4 regions of the Providencia sp. UF-183 genome follow, and region 3 is predicted to be linked to each of the others. Evidence: predicted binding sites of a transcription regulator. Region 3 holds the regulator's gene; each other region holds the start of a gene.
What was found. Region 3 encodes PurR, which represses purine synthesis genes. Its sites were predicted from a motif close to CANGCAAACGTTTGCNTG; they were not measured.

Region 1 (4,209 bases), on a different contig from region 3:
TAGCATAACCCTGTTGAGGGAGCACTTTACCATCTAATACGGCTTTACCGTCGACCATAGTTAGGCGGTTATCACTAAACCATTGTACAACCAGAGGGTAGATAGCATGCTCTTGCGTTTTTACACGCTCAATCAGGTCTTCTTCGGTATCTTCAGGGAAAATAGGCACTTTAGCTTGTAAAATTACAGGGCCGCCGTCTAATTCTTCAGTGACAAAGTGAACGGAAGTACCGTGTTCTTTATCGCCATTTTCCAAGGCCTTACGATGAGTATGAAGCCCTGGGTATTTGGGTAATAAAGAAGGGTGAATATTGAGTAATTTCCCTGTGAAATGAGTCACAAATTCTGGGGATAAAATACGCATAAACCCAGCTAAGACCACTAAATCGGGCTGGTACTGCTCAATAAGCGATAATAAAGCAGCATCATAGGCGTGGCGATTTGCATACATTTTTGCATCAAGGCAAGCGGCAGGGATCCCTGCCTGCTGTGCCCGCACTAGCCCATAAGCTGTGCTTTGGTTGCTCACTACGGCAACAATACGACCCTTTATCGTGCCTGATTGGCAACCTTCAATGATCGATTGTAAGTTACTGCCACTGCCAGAAATGAGGACAACAATTTTTTTCATTAGCGGATCACAACCTGCTCTTCACCGGCAGGTAACTGACCGATTGAGCCAATTTGCCATGCGTTTTCACCCAGTGCTTCTAATAACGCTAATGCTGCGTTAACTTCACTTTGTGGCAGAGCAATGATGATACCAACACCGCAGTTAAAGGTGCGGTACATTTCATGGGTACTGACATCACCCGCGTGTTGTAACCAGCTGAAAACAGAAGGCCATTGCCAGCTGCTACCATCGATAATGGCTTGGGTGTTATCAGGAAGAACGCGAGGGATATTTTCCCAGAAACCGCCACCCGTAATGTGCGCGATTGCATGAATGTCATTCTTCGCGATCAGCTCTAGCACGTTTTTCACATAAATACGTGTAGGTTCTAATAAATGGTCTGCTAATGATTTACCATCTAACTGTTCAGTTTCTGGGTTCGTTTTGCTGACTTCTAAAATTTTACGTACTAATGAATAGCCATTTGAGTGGGGACCACTTGAGGCGAGGGCAATTAGTGCATCACCAGCGCTGACTTTACTGCCATCAATGATTTCAGAGCGCTCTACCACACCGACGCAAAAGCCTGCAACATCATAGTCTTCACCATGGTACATGCCTGGCATTTCAGCGGTTTCACCACCCACTAATGCACAGCCAGACTGTTTACAGCCTTCAGCAATTCCCGTGATGACGCTGGCAGCGGTATCCACGTCTAATTTGCCTGTTGCGTAGTAATCAAGGAAGAATAATGGCTCAGCCCCTTGAACGATTAGGTCATTGACGCACATAGCAACAAGGTCAATCCCGATTGAATCGTGGCGTTTTAAATCCATTGCCAGACGTAATTTTGTACCAACACCATCGGTACCTGAAACAAGTACAGGCTCGCGGTATTTTTGTGGCAGGGCACATAATGCACCGAACCCACCAAGACCCCCCATCACTTCGGGACGACGCGTTTCTTTTACAACACCTTTAATACGTTCAACCAGTGCGTTACCTGCATCAATATCGACACCGGCATCTTTATAGCTGAGAGAGGTTTTATCAGTCACTACGGCCCCCAAGGCAATTACATTTTTGAGAAAAATAACATCATGGGGCGTATTCTAACAGGCAAAGCAAACGTTTGCGATAGCTTTGTGAATGAAAATTCTTATGGCTGGAAATGGCAGAAAGTGAGCGTGTTCACAAGGTGAAATGTGTGTGGTATTTAAATATTGGCAAAAAAATAAATTCAGAGGATCATCAACATGCAACTTAACCGATATGGGGTATACTATTTTAAAAAAGTTTGCCTAATCGTTGATGTTTTGACCAAAATCAAACGTAATCTAGTGGCATTCATGGTTAAAAGAGTTATAATCCCGCGATTTTTTTGTCCGCCAGCGTCTAAAATAGTAGGAGAAACCCATGAAGATCGTTGAGGTAAAACACCCTCTCGTTAAACATAAACTTGGCCTGATGCGAGATCATGATATAAGCACCAAACGCTTTCGTGAACTGGCCTCAGAGGTTGGTAGCCTACTGACTTATGAAGCAACCGCTGACCTAGAAACTGAAAAAGTGACTATTGATGGTTGGTGTGGTCCTGTCGAAATAGAACAAATTAAAGGTAAAAAAATCACCGTAGTACCAATTCTCCGTGCAGGTATTGGTATGATGAATGGTGTATTAGAAAGCATTCCTAGCGCACGTATCAGTGTGGTTGGTGTTTATCGTGATGAAGAAACACTGCAACCTGTCCCTTATTTCCAAAAACTGACTTCAGATATCGATGAGCGTATGGCGTTAGTTGTTGACCCTATGTTAGCAACAGGCGGTTCAATGATCGCAACTATCGATTTACTGAAAAAAGAAGGGTGTAAGTCAATTAAAGTTTTAGTTTTAGTTGCGGCACCTGAAGGGATCAAAGCATTAGAAAAAGTCCACCCAGATGTTGAACTGTATACCGCTTCCATTGATCAATACCTCAATGAAGAAGGTTACATTGTTCCAGGCCTCGGTGATGCGGGCGATAAGATATTTGGTACTAAATAAAAATGAGCCGACTGAGAAGTCGGCTTTTTTTTGATTTATTAAATGAGATGAAACGTTTGCAAGCCTTAAGGGGCTTGCATAAACCATAGCTAAAAGGGGATAAGCTAAAATGACACGTCGCACCATTGGTGTTGAAGAAAGGCCACCATTACTACAAACCATTCCACTGAGTTTTCAGCATCTTTTTGCGATGTTTGGCGCAACCGTTGTCGTACCCATTTTGTTTGGTGTAAACCCAGCAACAATCTTGCTGTTTAACGGCATAGGGACATTAATCTACCTCTTTATCTGTAAAGGCCAGATCCCTGCATATTTAGGGTCAAGTTTTGCTTTTATTTCACCGGTGCTGATTTTACTGCCATTAGGTTATGAACTGGCACTTGGCGGCTTTATTATTTGTGGTGTGCTGTTTTGCCTTGTGGCGTTAATTGTCAAAGTGGCGGGAAGGGGCTGGATCAACGTCATGTTCCCACCTGCAGCGATGGGGGCGATTGTTGCCGTTATCGGGTTAGAGCTCGCACAAACGGCAGCGGGTATGGCAGGTTTACTGCCAAAAGATGGAGCTGCGGTTGATACCAACACTTTAATCATTTCATTAACCACGTTATCGGTTACCATTTTATGTGCGGTCATGTTCCGTGGGTTCTTATCGATTATCCCTATTTTAATCGGGTTCTTAACAGGGTATGCATTGTCATATTTTATGGGAATTGTGGATTTCACCCCAGTGATTGAAGCGCCTTGGTTTGCTATCCCAACATTCTATACCCCACGTTTTGAGTGGTTTGCTATCCTCACCATTTTACCCGCAGCGTTAGTGGTCATTGCAGAACACGTAGGGCACTTAGTGGTTACGGCGAATATCGTTGAGCGGGATTTAATGAAGTCTCCAGGTTTACACCGTTCGATGTTTGCTAACGGTTTCTCAACAGTGTTATCCGGTTTCTTCGGCTCAACGCCAAACACCACCTATGGTGAAAACATTGGCGTGATGGCGATTACTAAGGTTTACAGTACTTGGGTTATCGGTGGGGCGGCGATTATTGCGATTTTGTTATCGTGTATCGGTAAATTAGCTGCGGCTATCCAATTAGTACCTGTGCCAGTGATGGGCGGTGTTTCTTTATTACTGTACGGGGTCATCGGTGCATCAGGTATTCGTGTCTTGATTGATTCGAAGGTTGATTACAATAAACCACAAAACTTAATTTTAACCTCTGTGATCTTGATTATTGGGGTGAGTGGTGCGGTTATTCATATTGGACAAGCTGAATTGAAAGGGATGGCATTAGCGACTATTGTCGGGATCTTTATGGCATTACTGTTCCGCTTTATTACTTTTGTTCGCCCTGAAAAACAGTTTATTAACAGTGAAGTTAAAGAGCTAAATAGCGATAAGTAATCGCATTCTTTTATTTCAGGCAATTGCCGCTGTGGTTAAAGCAGCGGCAATTGAACGGGATCCTGTTCATCTAACCGCGTTTTTTGTGGTAAACTGTTTAGCGAAAATTGATTTGTACAGCCAGAGGCAATTCTGAACACACCATCACAGC
Region 2 (4,209 bases), on a different contig from region 3:
TAGCCAATTGCACAAAGGCTTCGGACGAATTAACAATATGGCAAGGAACACTGCCCGGCGATAAGCCAAAGTTTTGCTGAACAAACGCTTGGTGCATATCATCCAAGTGGTCAAATGCCACTGCGGGGGCCTTTAATAGGGATGAGCGAGTGACACCATCTGGGAAATATTTGGCGGCGAAATCAGGAGAAGCAACAAAGATATAGTCCAACGCGCCGAGTTTATCGACTAAACAGCCGGGTAATGCTTGTGGCTGGATACTGATTGCACCTACCACTTCACCCCGTCTTAAACGTTCTTGAGTACGGGTTTCGTCTTCCACTTGGATATTCAACCGAATAGGGCTATTACCTAAAACAGGGTTGAGCGCAGGGAGGAACCACGTTGCTAAACTGTCGGCGTTGACGGCAAGGGAAAGTAACAGAGGCGTTGAACCCGTATTTTCATCCCCAAGCCATTGTTCTTCCAACAATTCAACTTGATGAAGCAGCGCTAACAGCTTTTGCCCTTGTTCAGTCGGATGCGGCGGAACGGTTCGCACAAGTAACGGTTGCCCAAACAGGTTTTCTAGCTGTTTTATCCGTTGTGAAACAGCGGATTGCGTGATGCAAAGCTTTTGAGCTGCACGCTCAAAGCCGCGTTCGCGGATAACGGCATCCAGTGCTTGTAATGCGCGATAGTCGGGGCGCTTCATCAAAAAGTCTCCTTGTTGTTATTCTGCTAAGCACTATGCCATATTTTTATTGATAACACCTGCAATTATTGCGGGCACTCGACAAATCACAAGAAGTAACGCACAAATGCAGCGAACAACACTGCAACTTATTGCGGGCTCGGTATATACTAATTCTTAATTACGTCTCAATTAAATAGCAAAAGGCATGAGCATGACGCAGGATGAATTAAAAAAAGCGGTGGGTTGGGCAGCACTGGAATACGTAAAACCCGGCACAATTGTTGGTGTCGGTACAGGGTCTACTGCATCACACTTTATTGATGCATTGGCAACAATGAAAGGGCAAATTGAAGGTGCTGTTTCTAGCTCCGAAGCGTCTACGCAAAAACTTAAATCGTTGGGTATCCCTGTTTTTGATTGTAATCAAGTGGACTCATTAGATGTTTACGTTGATGGTGCGGATGAAGTCGACCATCATATGAACATGATCAAGGGCGGCGGTGCTGCGTTAACACGTGAAAAAATCGTTTCTGCGATTGCAAAAACCTTTGTGTGCATCGTTGACCAATCAAAACTGGTTGATGTGTTAGGCAAGTTCCCTCTGCCTGTTGAAGTTATCCCAATGGCGCGTAGCTATGTGGCGCGTGAATTGGTCAAACTGGGTGGTACACCGGAATATCGTCAAAATGTGGTTACTGATAATGGCAACGTGATTTTAGATGTTCACAATTTAAGTATTGTTGACCCTGTTGCATTAGAAAACACCATCAATGGTATCGCAGGCGTTGTGACTGTTGGTCTATTTGCTAATCGTGGTGCTGATGTTGTCCTGATGGGCACAACGGATGCCGGGGTTAAAACGATCAAACTATAATCGCAATTATTTGCGATAAATTAATTTGGTTAATCTACAGGCCAGCAAACTATTTAGTTGCTGGCTTTTTTGTGCAGTAAAAAAAAGGCATTAACGTATTTGGTTAGTGGGTAGATTGAAAAATAATTGACCAGTTTTATAAATATCATTAATTTGAAATTTATTTCATTATTTTTATTATCCCGCGATTTTGGTGATATATCTCACACTAATATGCATTGTGCAGGAAAAATCCTTATTTTGTGTTACTGCTCCTGATTTTCTACCATTTAACTTCTTTTTCCTCGCGCTTTTTAGTACGCCTTAAGCAAACGGTTGTATTGATACTGCGCTGAATTTTGCTATGTTGGTATACTCTTTTCAGATTTCAAGGTAGATGAATGTGCTGGTATGGATATGCCTTGAATTATGTTGAGCAAAACCATGAGTCAAACAAGCAAATTCATCTGTCACAAATTTAAAACGTTCACGATAGGGTAGGGAAATGGTCAAGGTATCTTTGCATAAAGACAAAATAAAATTTTTACTGCTAGAAGGTGTTCACCAAAGCGCGGTTGATAACTTAAAAGCAGCGGGTTATACCAATATTGAATACCATAAAAGCGCATTGTCTGATGAAGAATTAAAAGAAGCGATCAAAGATGCGCGCTTTGTCGGTATCCGTTCCCGCACTCATTTATCCGAAGAGATTTTCGCTGCCGCTGAAAAGTTAGTGGCGGTTGGTTGCTTCTGTATCGGAACCAACCAAGTGGATTTAGACGCCGCGGCAAAACGTGGTATCCCTGTCTTTAATGCACCATTCTCAAACACCCGTTCCGTTGCTGAGATGGTATTAGGCCAGCTATTACTGTTGTTACGTCGTATTCCTGAAGCGAATATGCAAGCGCACCGTGGTATTTGGGAAAAACAAGCGAAAGGCTGTTTTGAAGCACGTGGTAAACGCCTTGGTATTGTTGGATACGGCCATATCGGTACTCAGCTGGGGATCTTAGCTGAAGGCATTGGTATGAATGTTTTCTTCTATGATATTGAAAATAAACTGCCTTTAGGAAATGCAACCCAAGTACGTTCTTTGACTGAGTTACTCAATATGAGCGATGTCGTCAGCTTGCATGTTCCAGAAACGGCCAGCACGAAAAACATGTTTGCTAAAGAACAGTTTGACCGCATGAAACCAGGTTCAATCTTTATCAATGCGTCACGTGGTACCGTGGTGGACATTCCTGCATTGGCAGCAGCGCTGGAAAGCAAGCATTTATCCGGTGCAGCGGTTGACGTATTCCCAAGTGAGCCCGCGGCAAATAACGACCCGAATGACCCGTTTATTTCTGAGCTGATTAAATTCGACAATGTGATTTTAACGCCTCACATTGGTGGCTCTACAGAAGAAGCACAAGAAAACATTGGCTTAGAAGTTGCGAGTAAACTGGCAAAATATTCTGATAACGGTTCAACGCTTTCTGCGGTCAACTTCCCAGAAGTTTCTCTGCCTGTACACACTGAAGACACTAACCGTTTCTTGCATATCCACGAAAACCGTCCGGGTATTTTGAATAGCATTAACCAAGTGTTTACTGACAACAACATTAACGTTGTGGGTCAGTATTTACGGACGTCAGGTAATGTGGGTTACGTCGTTATCGATGTACTGATGCAAACACCAAATCAAACGGATGAAGCACTACAGAAACTGAAAGACCTGCCGGGCACTATTCGTGCACGTCTGTTGTTCTAAGTTCCCATAACCCGTTTTTTCTCATGATATGGCGCAGGTATTGATTACCAGCGCCATATTTTTTTCGGGGTAATAATTTCAGGCAGCGGAATATCCCAATACGCAACAGGTAACTGTTCAACCTGTTGGCAATCATGAGCTAGCCCGATGGGGTAAAAACCACTTTGTTGCCAGTTCGCTAGCGTTCTATCGTAAAACCCACCCCCCATTCCTAAGCGCTGCCCTTGGTTATCAAAGGCCACTAACGGAATTAACATCACATCAAGTTGTTCAGGGGGGAGAACATCGCGCACATCTAAGGGGGGCTCTGCAATATTAAAGCGGTTTTTGATTAACTGTGTGTCTGGGCGATAGTGCAGAAATAATAGATGATGAGCACTAAAAGGGTGTAAAACAGGTAGATATACTTGTTTATTTTGTTGCCATAAAGCATCGATAAGTGGCTGGGTATTAATTTCACCATCAAACGATAAAAACAGTGCGATATTTTTTGCTTGTGCAATTTTAGGGTGCTGCAACGCATTGAGTTTAGCTTGTTCAGCCGCTATTTTTTGCTGCTCAGGGGTTAACTGACGTCGAGCTTGGCGTATGGCTTGGCGGATTTGTTGGCGCTGCGTAGAAAGTGTGTCTTGCATATAAATAACCTACAGTGGACGGCGATAGGAAATAGCAATATTCAAAATAGTATATCGCAAGGCCAGAAATAGTGTAGGTTAATAAATTGAGTTTGAGGGATTAAGCGATTGAAAGTACAGCAAGAAAAAATTGAGGGTCTCCAAGATGCCGTTGTAGGCTGTAACCCTTGAACCCTTGGTTCAAGGTGAACGCAGTTTAGCAACCTTTAGGCTTCCTGAACGAATCAGGCATGCTCACCAGCGCAATAACCGCATTCTTTTTAGTTGAAATATCGGCTCAGGGGACTCG
Region 3 (4,209 bases):
AACACATTATTCAAATATTTGGTTGTTAACATACTATCAACACGATTACCTTTACCCTTTATAGGGTTAATCGTGTTACTATTAACATATTAAGAATCATACAGGCCATCTGGCAAAAAAACTGTAGATAAACAACGAAGCACAATATTTCGCTCACTTTACGAGCAAACACCCATATGTTTTGATACAAAAGCAATCAAGGAGTACGTCATGTCATTTGAACTTCCCGCTCTACCGTATGCTAAAGATGCTTTAGAACCTTATATTTCAGCTGAGACCTTAGAATACCACTATGGTAAACACCACAATACCTACGTTGTTAACTTAAACAACTTAATCAAAGGCACTAACTTTGAAGGTAAATCTTTAGAAGAAATCATCAAAACATCTGAAGCTGGCGTATTTAACAATGCTGCCCAAGTTTGGAACCATACTTTTTATTGGAATTGCTTAGCGCCAAATGCAGGTGGCGAGCCAACAGGTAAAGTTGCAGATGCTATCAATAAGGCATTTGGTTCTTTCGCTGAGTTTAAAGCGCAATTTACGGATGCAGCGACCAAAAACTTCGGTGCAGGTTGGACTTGGTTAGTTAAGAAAGCCGATGGCAGCTTAGCAATCGTCAATACTTCCAATGCAGCAACACCTATTTCAGGTGACGACAAACCAGTTTTAACAGTTGATATTTGGGAACACGCTTACTACATCGATTACCGTAATGCGCGCCCTAAATACTTAGAAAACTTCTGGGCGCTAGTAAACTGGAAGTTCGTAGAAGAGAACTTAGCTTAATTTAATATGTTTTCCCAATAGAATAAGGGCGAGTTATTACTCGCCCTTATTTATTCACCCAATGAAGATGAAACACAACTAAAATAAATGTACAGCAATGAAAATAATCATCGCTAATGAACCCACTGCTGCTAGTATTCCATATTTAACATCTGTATCCATGAGTTCCTCTCATCCTAACAAAATTGAATTAATGATAACCACATAAACATTAAGGTTACTGAGTATACACATCCAAAAAAGCAAAACCAGTGTCTATATCACATGTTATAACATCAATTATTTCTTTCGTTTTTGCGCTAGATCAGACAAAATCGACAACAAATCGCTAAATTATTGCCAGCAAAGGATCTATGCATCAATATGCAGGTAATTTTTTAACTAGAATTCTTAGAGAGACCTATAGTTGGTCAGGAGTTTTGTTCCCCCATGGCAACGATTAAAGATGTGGCGAAACGCGCTGGCGTCTCTACCACTACCGTATCCCATGTTATTAATAAAACGCGCTTTGTGGCTGATGATACCAAAGCGGCAGTTTGGGCTGCTATCAAATCGCTCAATTATTCGCCTAGTGCGGTTGCCCGTAGCTTAAAAGTGAACCACACCAAATCGATTGGTTTGTTAGCAACATCAAGTGAGGCCCCTTACTTTGCAGAAGTTATTGAGTCCGTTGAAAATAGCTGCTACGAAAAAGGCTATACACTGATCCTCTGTAACTCTCACAATAATCTTGGTAAACAAAAAGCCTACTTACAGATGTTGGCGCAAAAACGTGTCGATGGCTTGCTGGTTATGTGTTCCGAATACCCCGATACACTTATCGGGATGCTTGAAGATTATCGTAATATTCCAATGGTTGTGATGGATTGGGGAACTTCCCGCGGGGATTTCACCGATAGCATTATCGACAATTCATTCCATGGGGGCTATCTCGCAGGGCGTTACCTGATTGATAGAGGTCACCGTGACATTGGTGTGATCCCAGGCTCCCTTGAGCGTAATACAGGGATTGGTCGTCTGACTGGTTTCCAAAAAGCCATGGAAGAAGCCAAAGTAACCTTAAAAGAAGAGTGGATTGTTCAAGGGGACTTTGAACCAGAGTCTGGCTATAAAGCGATGATGCAGATTTTAAGCCATAAACAGCGCCCTACTGCTGTTTTCTGTGGTGGTGATATCATGGCTATGGGTGCTATTTGCGCCGCGGATGAAATGGGCTTGCGTGTTCCACAAGACATTTCCATCATCGGTTACGACAATGTGCGAAACGCACGCTATTTCACCCCTGCATTGACAACAATCCACCAACCTAAAGAGCGTTTGGGTCAAATGGCGTTCGCAATGTTACTAGACCGTATTGTGAATAAGCGCGAAGACGCTCAAACTATTGAAGTTCACCCTCGTCTCGTTGAGCGTCGTTCTGTTGCTGACGGCCCATTTATTGACTATCGCCGATAACTCAACTTATGTTGATAACCACTCCGCGTTGAGCGTTTCATTATCACCAAGATAATCTAATAACCAACTCAGCGCAGGAGAGGTATTTTTCTCTACCCATGTTAAACAGCATGGGCTTGATGGAAATGGTTGTGCCAGTGTCAATTCTACCAATTTACCTTCAGCACACAATGGTGCTGCACGATGTTCAGGGACCATCCCCACACACAGCCCATTAGCTAAACAGGCTAAGCCGTTTTCCCAATAGGGGACAACTAAACGCCGTTGGTTATCCAACGCCCAAGTATCGCGTTTAGGTAAGCTACGAGATGTATCTTCTAAGCACAAACTTGGATACTCACGCATTTCATCGTCTGTTAGGCTATGCCCTATTTTCGCTAAAGGATGGTCAGGGCTTGCAACACACATCCACGACATAAACCCCATATCTCGAAAACTATAACGTTCACCAATTGGTGAAGCCCGTGTTGCGCCAATGGCGACATCTACTCGACCATCAGCTAATGCATCCCAAACACCATTAAAAACCTCGGGGTGTATATACAATTCAATATCAGGAAAATGACGATAAAAATCGAGGATAAGCTGCTCGGTGCGTTGAGGCTTAACGATGCAGTCTACCGCTATACTGAACTGACCTCTCCAGCCATTCGCAGCTTGTTGGCATTGATGACGGGTCTCTGTCATTTTTTTGATAACAGATCGGCTTTCTTTAATAAAAATCAGCCCTGCCTCGGTTAAAACAACGTCTCGGTGTCGCCGTTCAAACAAAGGGACTGCCAACCATTCTTCAACTTGTTTAACTGTATAGCTAATTGCCGACGGCACGCGGTGTAACTCATCTGCGGCACCACTGAAACTCCCCGTCCGAGCAACCGCATCAATCACTTCAAGAGCATGAGCAGACCACATAGCATCTCCTTTCAAATATTTTGATGGCAAGATCCAAATATTACCGTTTCACAAGACAAAAAAATAGCCTATACAATGGCACTACCGTTAACATTTTTTTAAATATCAGATAAGTAAATAATTATGACGACTGCGAAAAAAAATTCCCCTGGATTTATGCTATATCTTGCTGGATTAAGCATGTTGGGGTTTTTAGCCATTGATATGTACCTGCCTGCTTTTGGTGCAATGCAGACCACGTTGCACACAACCGAAGGGGCTATCAGTGCTTCTCTCAGTATCTTTTTAGCGGGCTTCGCGTTTGCTCAGCTACTTTGGGGCCCACTTTCAGACAAACTTGGCCGCAAACCAGTGTTAATTGTTGGGCTGACTATCTTTATTGTGAGCAGTTTGGCAATTTTTTGGGTCACTACAGCAACACAGTTATTAACTTTACGCTTTTTACAAGCCGTTGGTGTTTGCTCCGCCGCCGTTTTATGGCAAGCCCTTGTTATTGACCGCTATGATGAGGCAAGCACCCAAAAAGTGTTTGCATCAATCATGCCATTAGTCGCGCTCTCCCCTGCACTTGCGCCGTTATTAGGAGCATGGGTGCTCGAACACCAAACTTGGGAAGCTATCTTTTTAATCTTGATGGCTGTCGGTGTGTTATTACTGTTACCAACGTTTTTCCTCAAAAATGTGTCTGTCAAAAAACACGAGGATGAAAACCAGCCTCAAGCCAAAGTTTCATTTGGTAAATTACTGAGCTCACCAATCTTCAGTGGCAACGTTTTAGTTTATGCCTCTTGCAGTGCGGGCTTTTTTGCTTGGCTAACCGGTTCGCCGTTTATTCTGCGCAATATGGGCTTTAACCCTGCGGATATTGGATTAAGCTACATCCCCCAAACTCTTGCTTTCATTGTTGGTGGTTATGGTTGCCGTTTAGTTTTAGCCAAAGTACGTGCCGAAACCTTATTCCCGCTACTATTAATTGGTTATGCGGTTAGCATGTCTATCTTATTCATCATGGCTATCTATACCACACCATCATTAACCATGATTTTAATTCCA
Region 4 (4,209 bases), on a different contig from region 3:
ACCAAGCAGGTTTAACGGGTAACACCCTAAATAGTAAATTAAGTTATGGTTTATACCAAAACTACGACAACAACAATCATAATTATGGGGGGAGTTTGAATGCGACCTACTCAGCCGATACCTCAACAGTATCAGCTGGCTATAGCTATTCTGACTCAAACCGTTCAATTAATACGGGTTTAAGTGGTGGAATTGTCGCTCACTCAAATGGTATCTCATTATCACCAAATATGGGGGATACGATTGCGATTGTTACAGCCGATGGTTCAAGGGGAACTGCGTTATCTTCAGGTGCTAAGTTTGACTACTTTGGTAATGCTATTATTCCACAGTTATCGAGTAATACTGCAAACCAAATCTCAGTTAACGTAAATACATTACCTGATGATGTGACCTTTAAAGATACTTCAATGATGGTATACCCTACTGAAGGCGCGGTCATTAAACGTCAATTTAAAACAAAAATCGGTTATCAGGTCATTATTAACCTCAGCCATGAAGGTAAAATGCCACCATTTGGTGCAATCGCAACTCTGGTTTCTAATGATAAAAATGATGCGGATATCAATACTGGGATTGTAGGCTCTAATAGCCAGCTTTATATGAGTGGATTACCAGACTCAGGCCGCATTGATATTAAATGGGGTAATAAATCAGGCCAATGTTCAATCAACTATACAGGACTTGAATCGATTGCAGTAACAGAAGACTCACCTGTAAGGGCATTAAGCGCCATCTGTAAATAAGATGATCAATAGAAGAAATTACTCTTATTAAAGATAAGCAGAAAGAAAAGGGAATAGGAAACTATTCCCTTTTTTCATACTGAAAAACTAACCAGATACCGTCACTGTCACTGCCACTTTTTTTGCCATTTCCAGCGCAGTTTCAATCGAATCAGCAGTGGCTAATGCAACACCTAAACGCCGAGTCCCTGCAATTTCAGGTTTACCAAACAAACGCAATTGAATATCAGAGCCTAGTGCATCTTTAATATTAGAAAACACCACATTTCGGCTGTGAAGCTCAGGAAGAATAACAGCTGAAGCACTTGGCCCATATTGGCGAATTCGACCAATTGGAAAACCTAAGAATGCACGTACATGTAAAGCAAATTCAGAAAGGTTTTGCGAAATCAGCGTTACCATTCCTGTATCATGGGGGCGTGGAGAAACTTCATTAAAAATGATGTCATCACCACACACAAATAATTCAACCCCAAATAAGCCGTAGCCCCCTAGCGCAGATACAATTTTCGCTGCAACATCTTGAGCCTTTCTCAAGGCTTTCTCGCTCATCATTTGTGGCTGCCAAGATTCACGGTAATCACCTTTTTCTTGGCGATGCCCTACAGGAGCACAAAAATGAATCCCATCGACAGCACTAACCGTTAACAGTGTTATTTCGAAATCAAAGTTAACCATTTTCTCAACAATAACTCGGCCTTGTCCTGTACGGCCCCCTTCTTGAGAATAATTCCACGCTTTTTCTAAATCCGCATTTGAACGAATAACACTTTGCCCTTTTCCTGATGAACTCATGACGGGCTTTACGATACATGGGAAACCAATTTTTTCAGCAGCTTCAATAAAATCAGGTTTATTTTCGACGAAATGATATTCAGATGTTGGTAAACCTAATGTTTCAGCTGCAAGGCGACGGATACCTTCCCTGTCCATTGTTAAAAAAACAGCTTTAGCTGAGGGCACAACCTTTTGCCCAGCATCTTCTAATTCAACTAATGTTTTTGTCGCTATCGCTTCAATTTCAGGCACAATAAAGTCAGGTTTTTCCAAGGCAACGAGTTGCTTCAATGCCTCGCTATCCAACATATTTATGGTATAGCTGCGATGAGCAATGTGCATAGCAGGTGCATTTTCATAGCGGTCTACCGCAATCACCTCGATTCCTAAGCGTTGGCATTCAATGGCAACTTCCTTACCTAGCTCTCCCGCGCCCAGTAACATAACTTTCGTTGCAGATGCACAAAGTGCGGTTCCTAGCTGTTCCATGATTGATGACCTTCTATGCGAAAATAGTGCTGAAGATTATATACGCAAACGTTTGCCTTTGCTATTCGGGAAATAAAAAGGCCATGATAAAATACATAGCGTTTTGAAATTAAATGAAATATTTTCTAATTCTGAGGAGTTTCATCCCGCCCTGTAATAAAAGGCTCTTTCTGGGAAAACTGAGTATATTGCTTATGCAATAACGCCAAAATACAAAATAGCAAACCAATCCAGATTAATGAAAAACTAATTCCTTTGACCCAATCAAATAACTCATTAAATAAGAATACGGCGAGTAAAAATTGAATTGTTGGCTCTATATACTGAGCCAGACCAATAACTGTAAGTGATGTCCGCTTAATCGCTGCGGTAAAGAAGAGTAATGGAATAATCGTCACTGGCGCTGCTAGCATGTACAAAGCGCGAAGCTGCCAATCCCCCGCCTCCACTGCGCTCAACCCTTTTGACGATAACCACCAAGTAATCCCCACTGCGACAGGTAACAACCATAATGCTTCTAAAAACAATGAGCTAATAACATCAAACCGAATAAACTTACGGATCAATCCATATACAGCAAAGGCGCTTCCCATCACTAATGCTAAAATTGGGAATTCACCATACTGCCAGATTTGATACCCCACCCCAGCCAAAATAAATGTGACGGCCATTTTTTCCGCAAAAACTAACCTTTCACGTAAAAAAACAACCCCCAATAAAATAGAAAATAATGGGTTAATGAAATAACCTAAACTTGCGGCTAGCACTTGTCCATGAGTCAGTGCATATGTGAATGTCGTCCATGAAATAGCCATTACAGACGAACTAAAAAGACAAAGAATGATTGATTTTTTATCCGCCCAAATTTGTTTCCACGTTGATTTATTTTTAATGACTAAGCGGATTAAAAACAATAATGGTATAGACCAAATAAGGCGCTCTGCGAGAAGCTCTAGCGGCTCAGCCTCAGGGAGTAAACGATAGAATAAAGGCGTTATCCCCCATAAAATATAGGAAAAAATAGCTAAAGCCACTCCTGAACGCAGAAACATAATCTAACCTACAAGAAAGTCTAATAAAGTAAAATTAGCATCACATCATACGCCAATTTTAAGAAAATCAAATGTCGCTGCCCCCCATTCTATATCGATTCATTCCAGATTATGTGCAAATAAAAAGCGGCAGACCCAACCACTTATTATTTGCACGCGAATTCTTTGCATTAAAATACCGTTTTTTGATGTAGTGGTGGCTGAAGCTGCAAGAACTCAACAAGTTCTTGTGGAGTTGGTGCTGCTGCAATCGCGCCTTTTTTGGTTGTAGCTAATGCCCCACACGCCGCAGCCTGAGAAATAATTGTCATCAATTCTTCTTTCGTATTTACCATGCCAAATTTTTCAATCGCAGCAAGTAAGCCAGCCATAAATGCATCCCCTGCTCCAGTCGTATCAACACTTTCAACCAAATAAGCACTAACCGCCATGTGGAACTCATGCGTCACGACATAGCACCCTTGTGAGCCTTGAGTAACAACTTTTAACTGCGCTGGATAATCTTGTAATTTCTCAATGGCTTTATCAAATGAGCTTTCACCTGTTAACCAAAGTAATTCATCATCAGAAAGCTTTAAAATATCCGCTTGTCTCGCAAAGGTATCAACAACTTGGCGCATTTCCTCATGGTCTTCCCACATTTGTGGGCGAATATTCACATCAAAGCTTAACAACCCCCCCGCTTGCTTGATTTGAATTACACCTTCCGTTAGCGAAGCTCGGCAAATTGGGTGCACAAGCGCTAACGAACAAAAATGCAAAATATCTCGACCAAATTTAGGTAAATTTCTAGAACTTAAAAATTGATCAGCTGAAGGGGAAACTAAAAAAGCAAATTCTCGCTCACCATTTTCATGCAACGAGACTAATACTGTGCTAGTTCGATAATGTTCATCAAACTCCACTGATTGCGTATCAACGCCAAGGTCAAATAAGCTTTTTTGCATAAAATGGCCAAATGCATCTTCACCGACCCTACCGATAAATCCACTTTGGCAGCCGAGCCGAGCAACACCAGCCGCGACATTTACAGGCGCACCGCCTGCACAAGCTTGATATTGCATATTATCTAATGGGATCAAATCAACAACTGCATCACCCAGTGCCCAGATTTTCATTTTTTTCCCCTTAATTTCTAAATCAAA

Region 1: purM (phosphoribosylformylglycinamidine cyclo-ligase) is a predicted target of PurR. The motif match lies at 1,735-1,752, and genes of this name have one in related genera.
Region 2: serA (phosphoglycerate dehydrogenase) is a predicted target of PurR. The motif match lies at 1,855-1,872, and genes of this name have one in related genera.
Region 4: purT (formate-dependent phosphoribosylglycinamide formyltransferase) is a predicted target of PurR. The motif match lies at 2,054-2,071, and genes of this name have one in related genera.

The regions. Positions count from the first base shown of each region.
Region 1 covers NZ_JBSICD010000007.1:165,956-170,164, reverse strand. The annotation lists gene purN (phosphoribosylglycinamide formyltransferase) at 1-631, opposite strand, end outside; gene purM (phosphoribosylformylglycinamidine cyclo-ligase) at 631-1,671, opposite strand; gene upp (uracil phosphoribosyltransferase) at 2,030-2,656, shown strand; gene uraA (uracil permease) at 2,766-4,058, shown strand; gene hda (DnaA inactivator Hda) at 4,188-4,209, shown strand, end outside.
Region 2 covers NZ_JBSICD010000018.1:24,882-29,090, reverse strand. The annotation lists gene AC4IFT_RS16060 (LysR family transcriptional regulator ArgP) at 1-694, opposite strand, end outside; gene rpiA (ribose-5-phosphate isomerase RpiA) at 888-1,550, shown strand; gene serA (phosphoglycerate dehydrogenase) at 2,035-3,285, shown strand; gene AC4IFT_RS16045 (5-formyltetrahydrofolate cyclo-ligase) at 3,330-3,920, opposite strand; RNA gene ssrS (6S RNA) at 4,054-4,209, opposite strand, start outside.
Region 3 covers NZ_JBSICD010000020.1:4,625-8,833, reverse strand. The annotation lists gene sodB (superoxide dismutase [Fe]) at 211-789, shown strand; gene purR (HTH-type transcriptional repressor PurR) at 1,219-2,244, shown strand; gene punR (DNA-binding transcriptional activator PunR) at 2,251-3,156, opposite strand; gene punC (purine nucleoside transporter PunC) at 3,277-4,209, shown strand, end outside.
Region 4 covers NZ_JBSICD010000001.1:68,005-72,213, reverse strand. The annotation lists gene AC4IFT_RS00315 (fimbria/pilus outer membrane usher protein) at 1-746, shown strand, start outside; gene purT (formate-dependent phosphoribosylglycinamide formyltransferase) at 834-2,012, opposite strand; gene rarD (EamA family transporter RarD) at 2,138-3,064, opposite strand; gene AC4IFT_RS00300 (PfkB family carbohydrate kinase) at 3,235-4,182, opposite strand.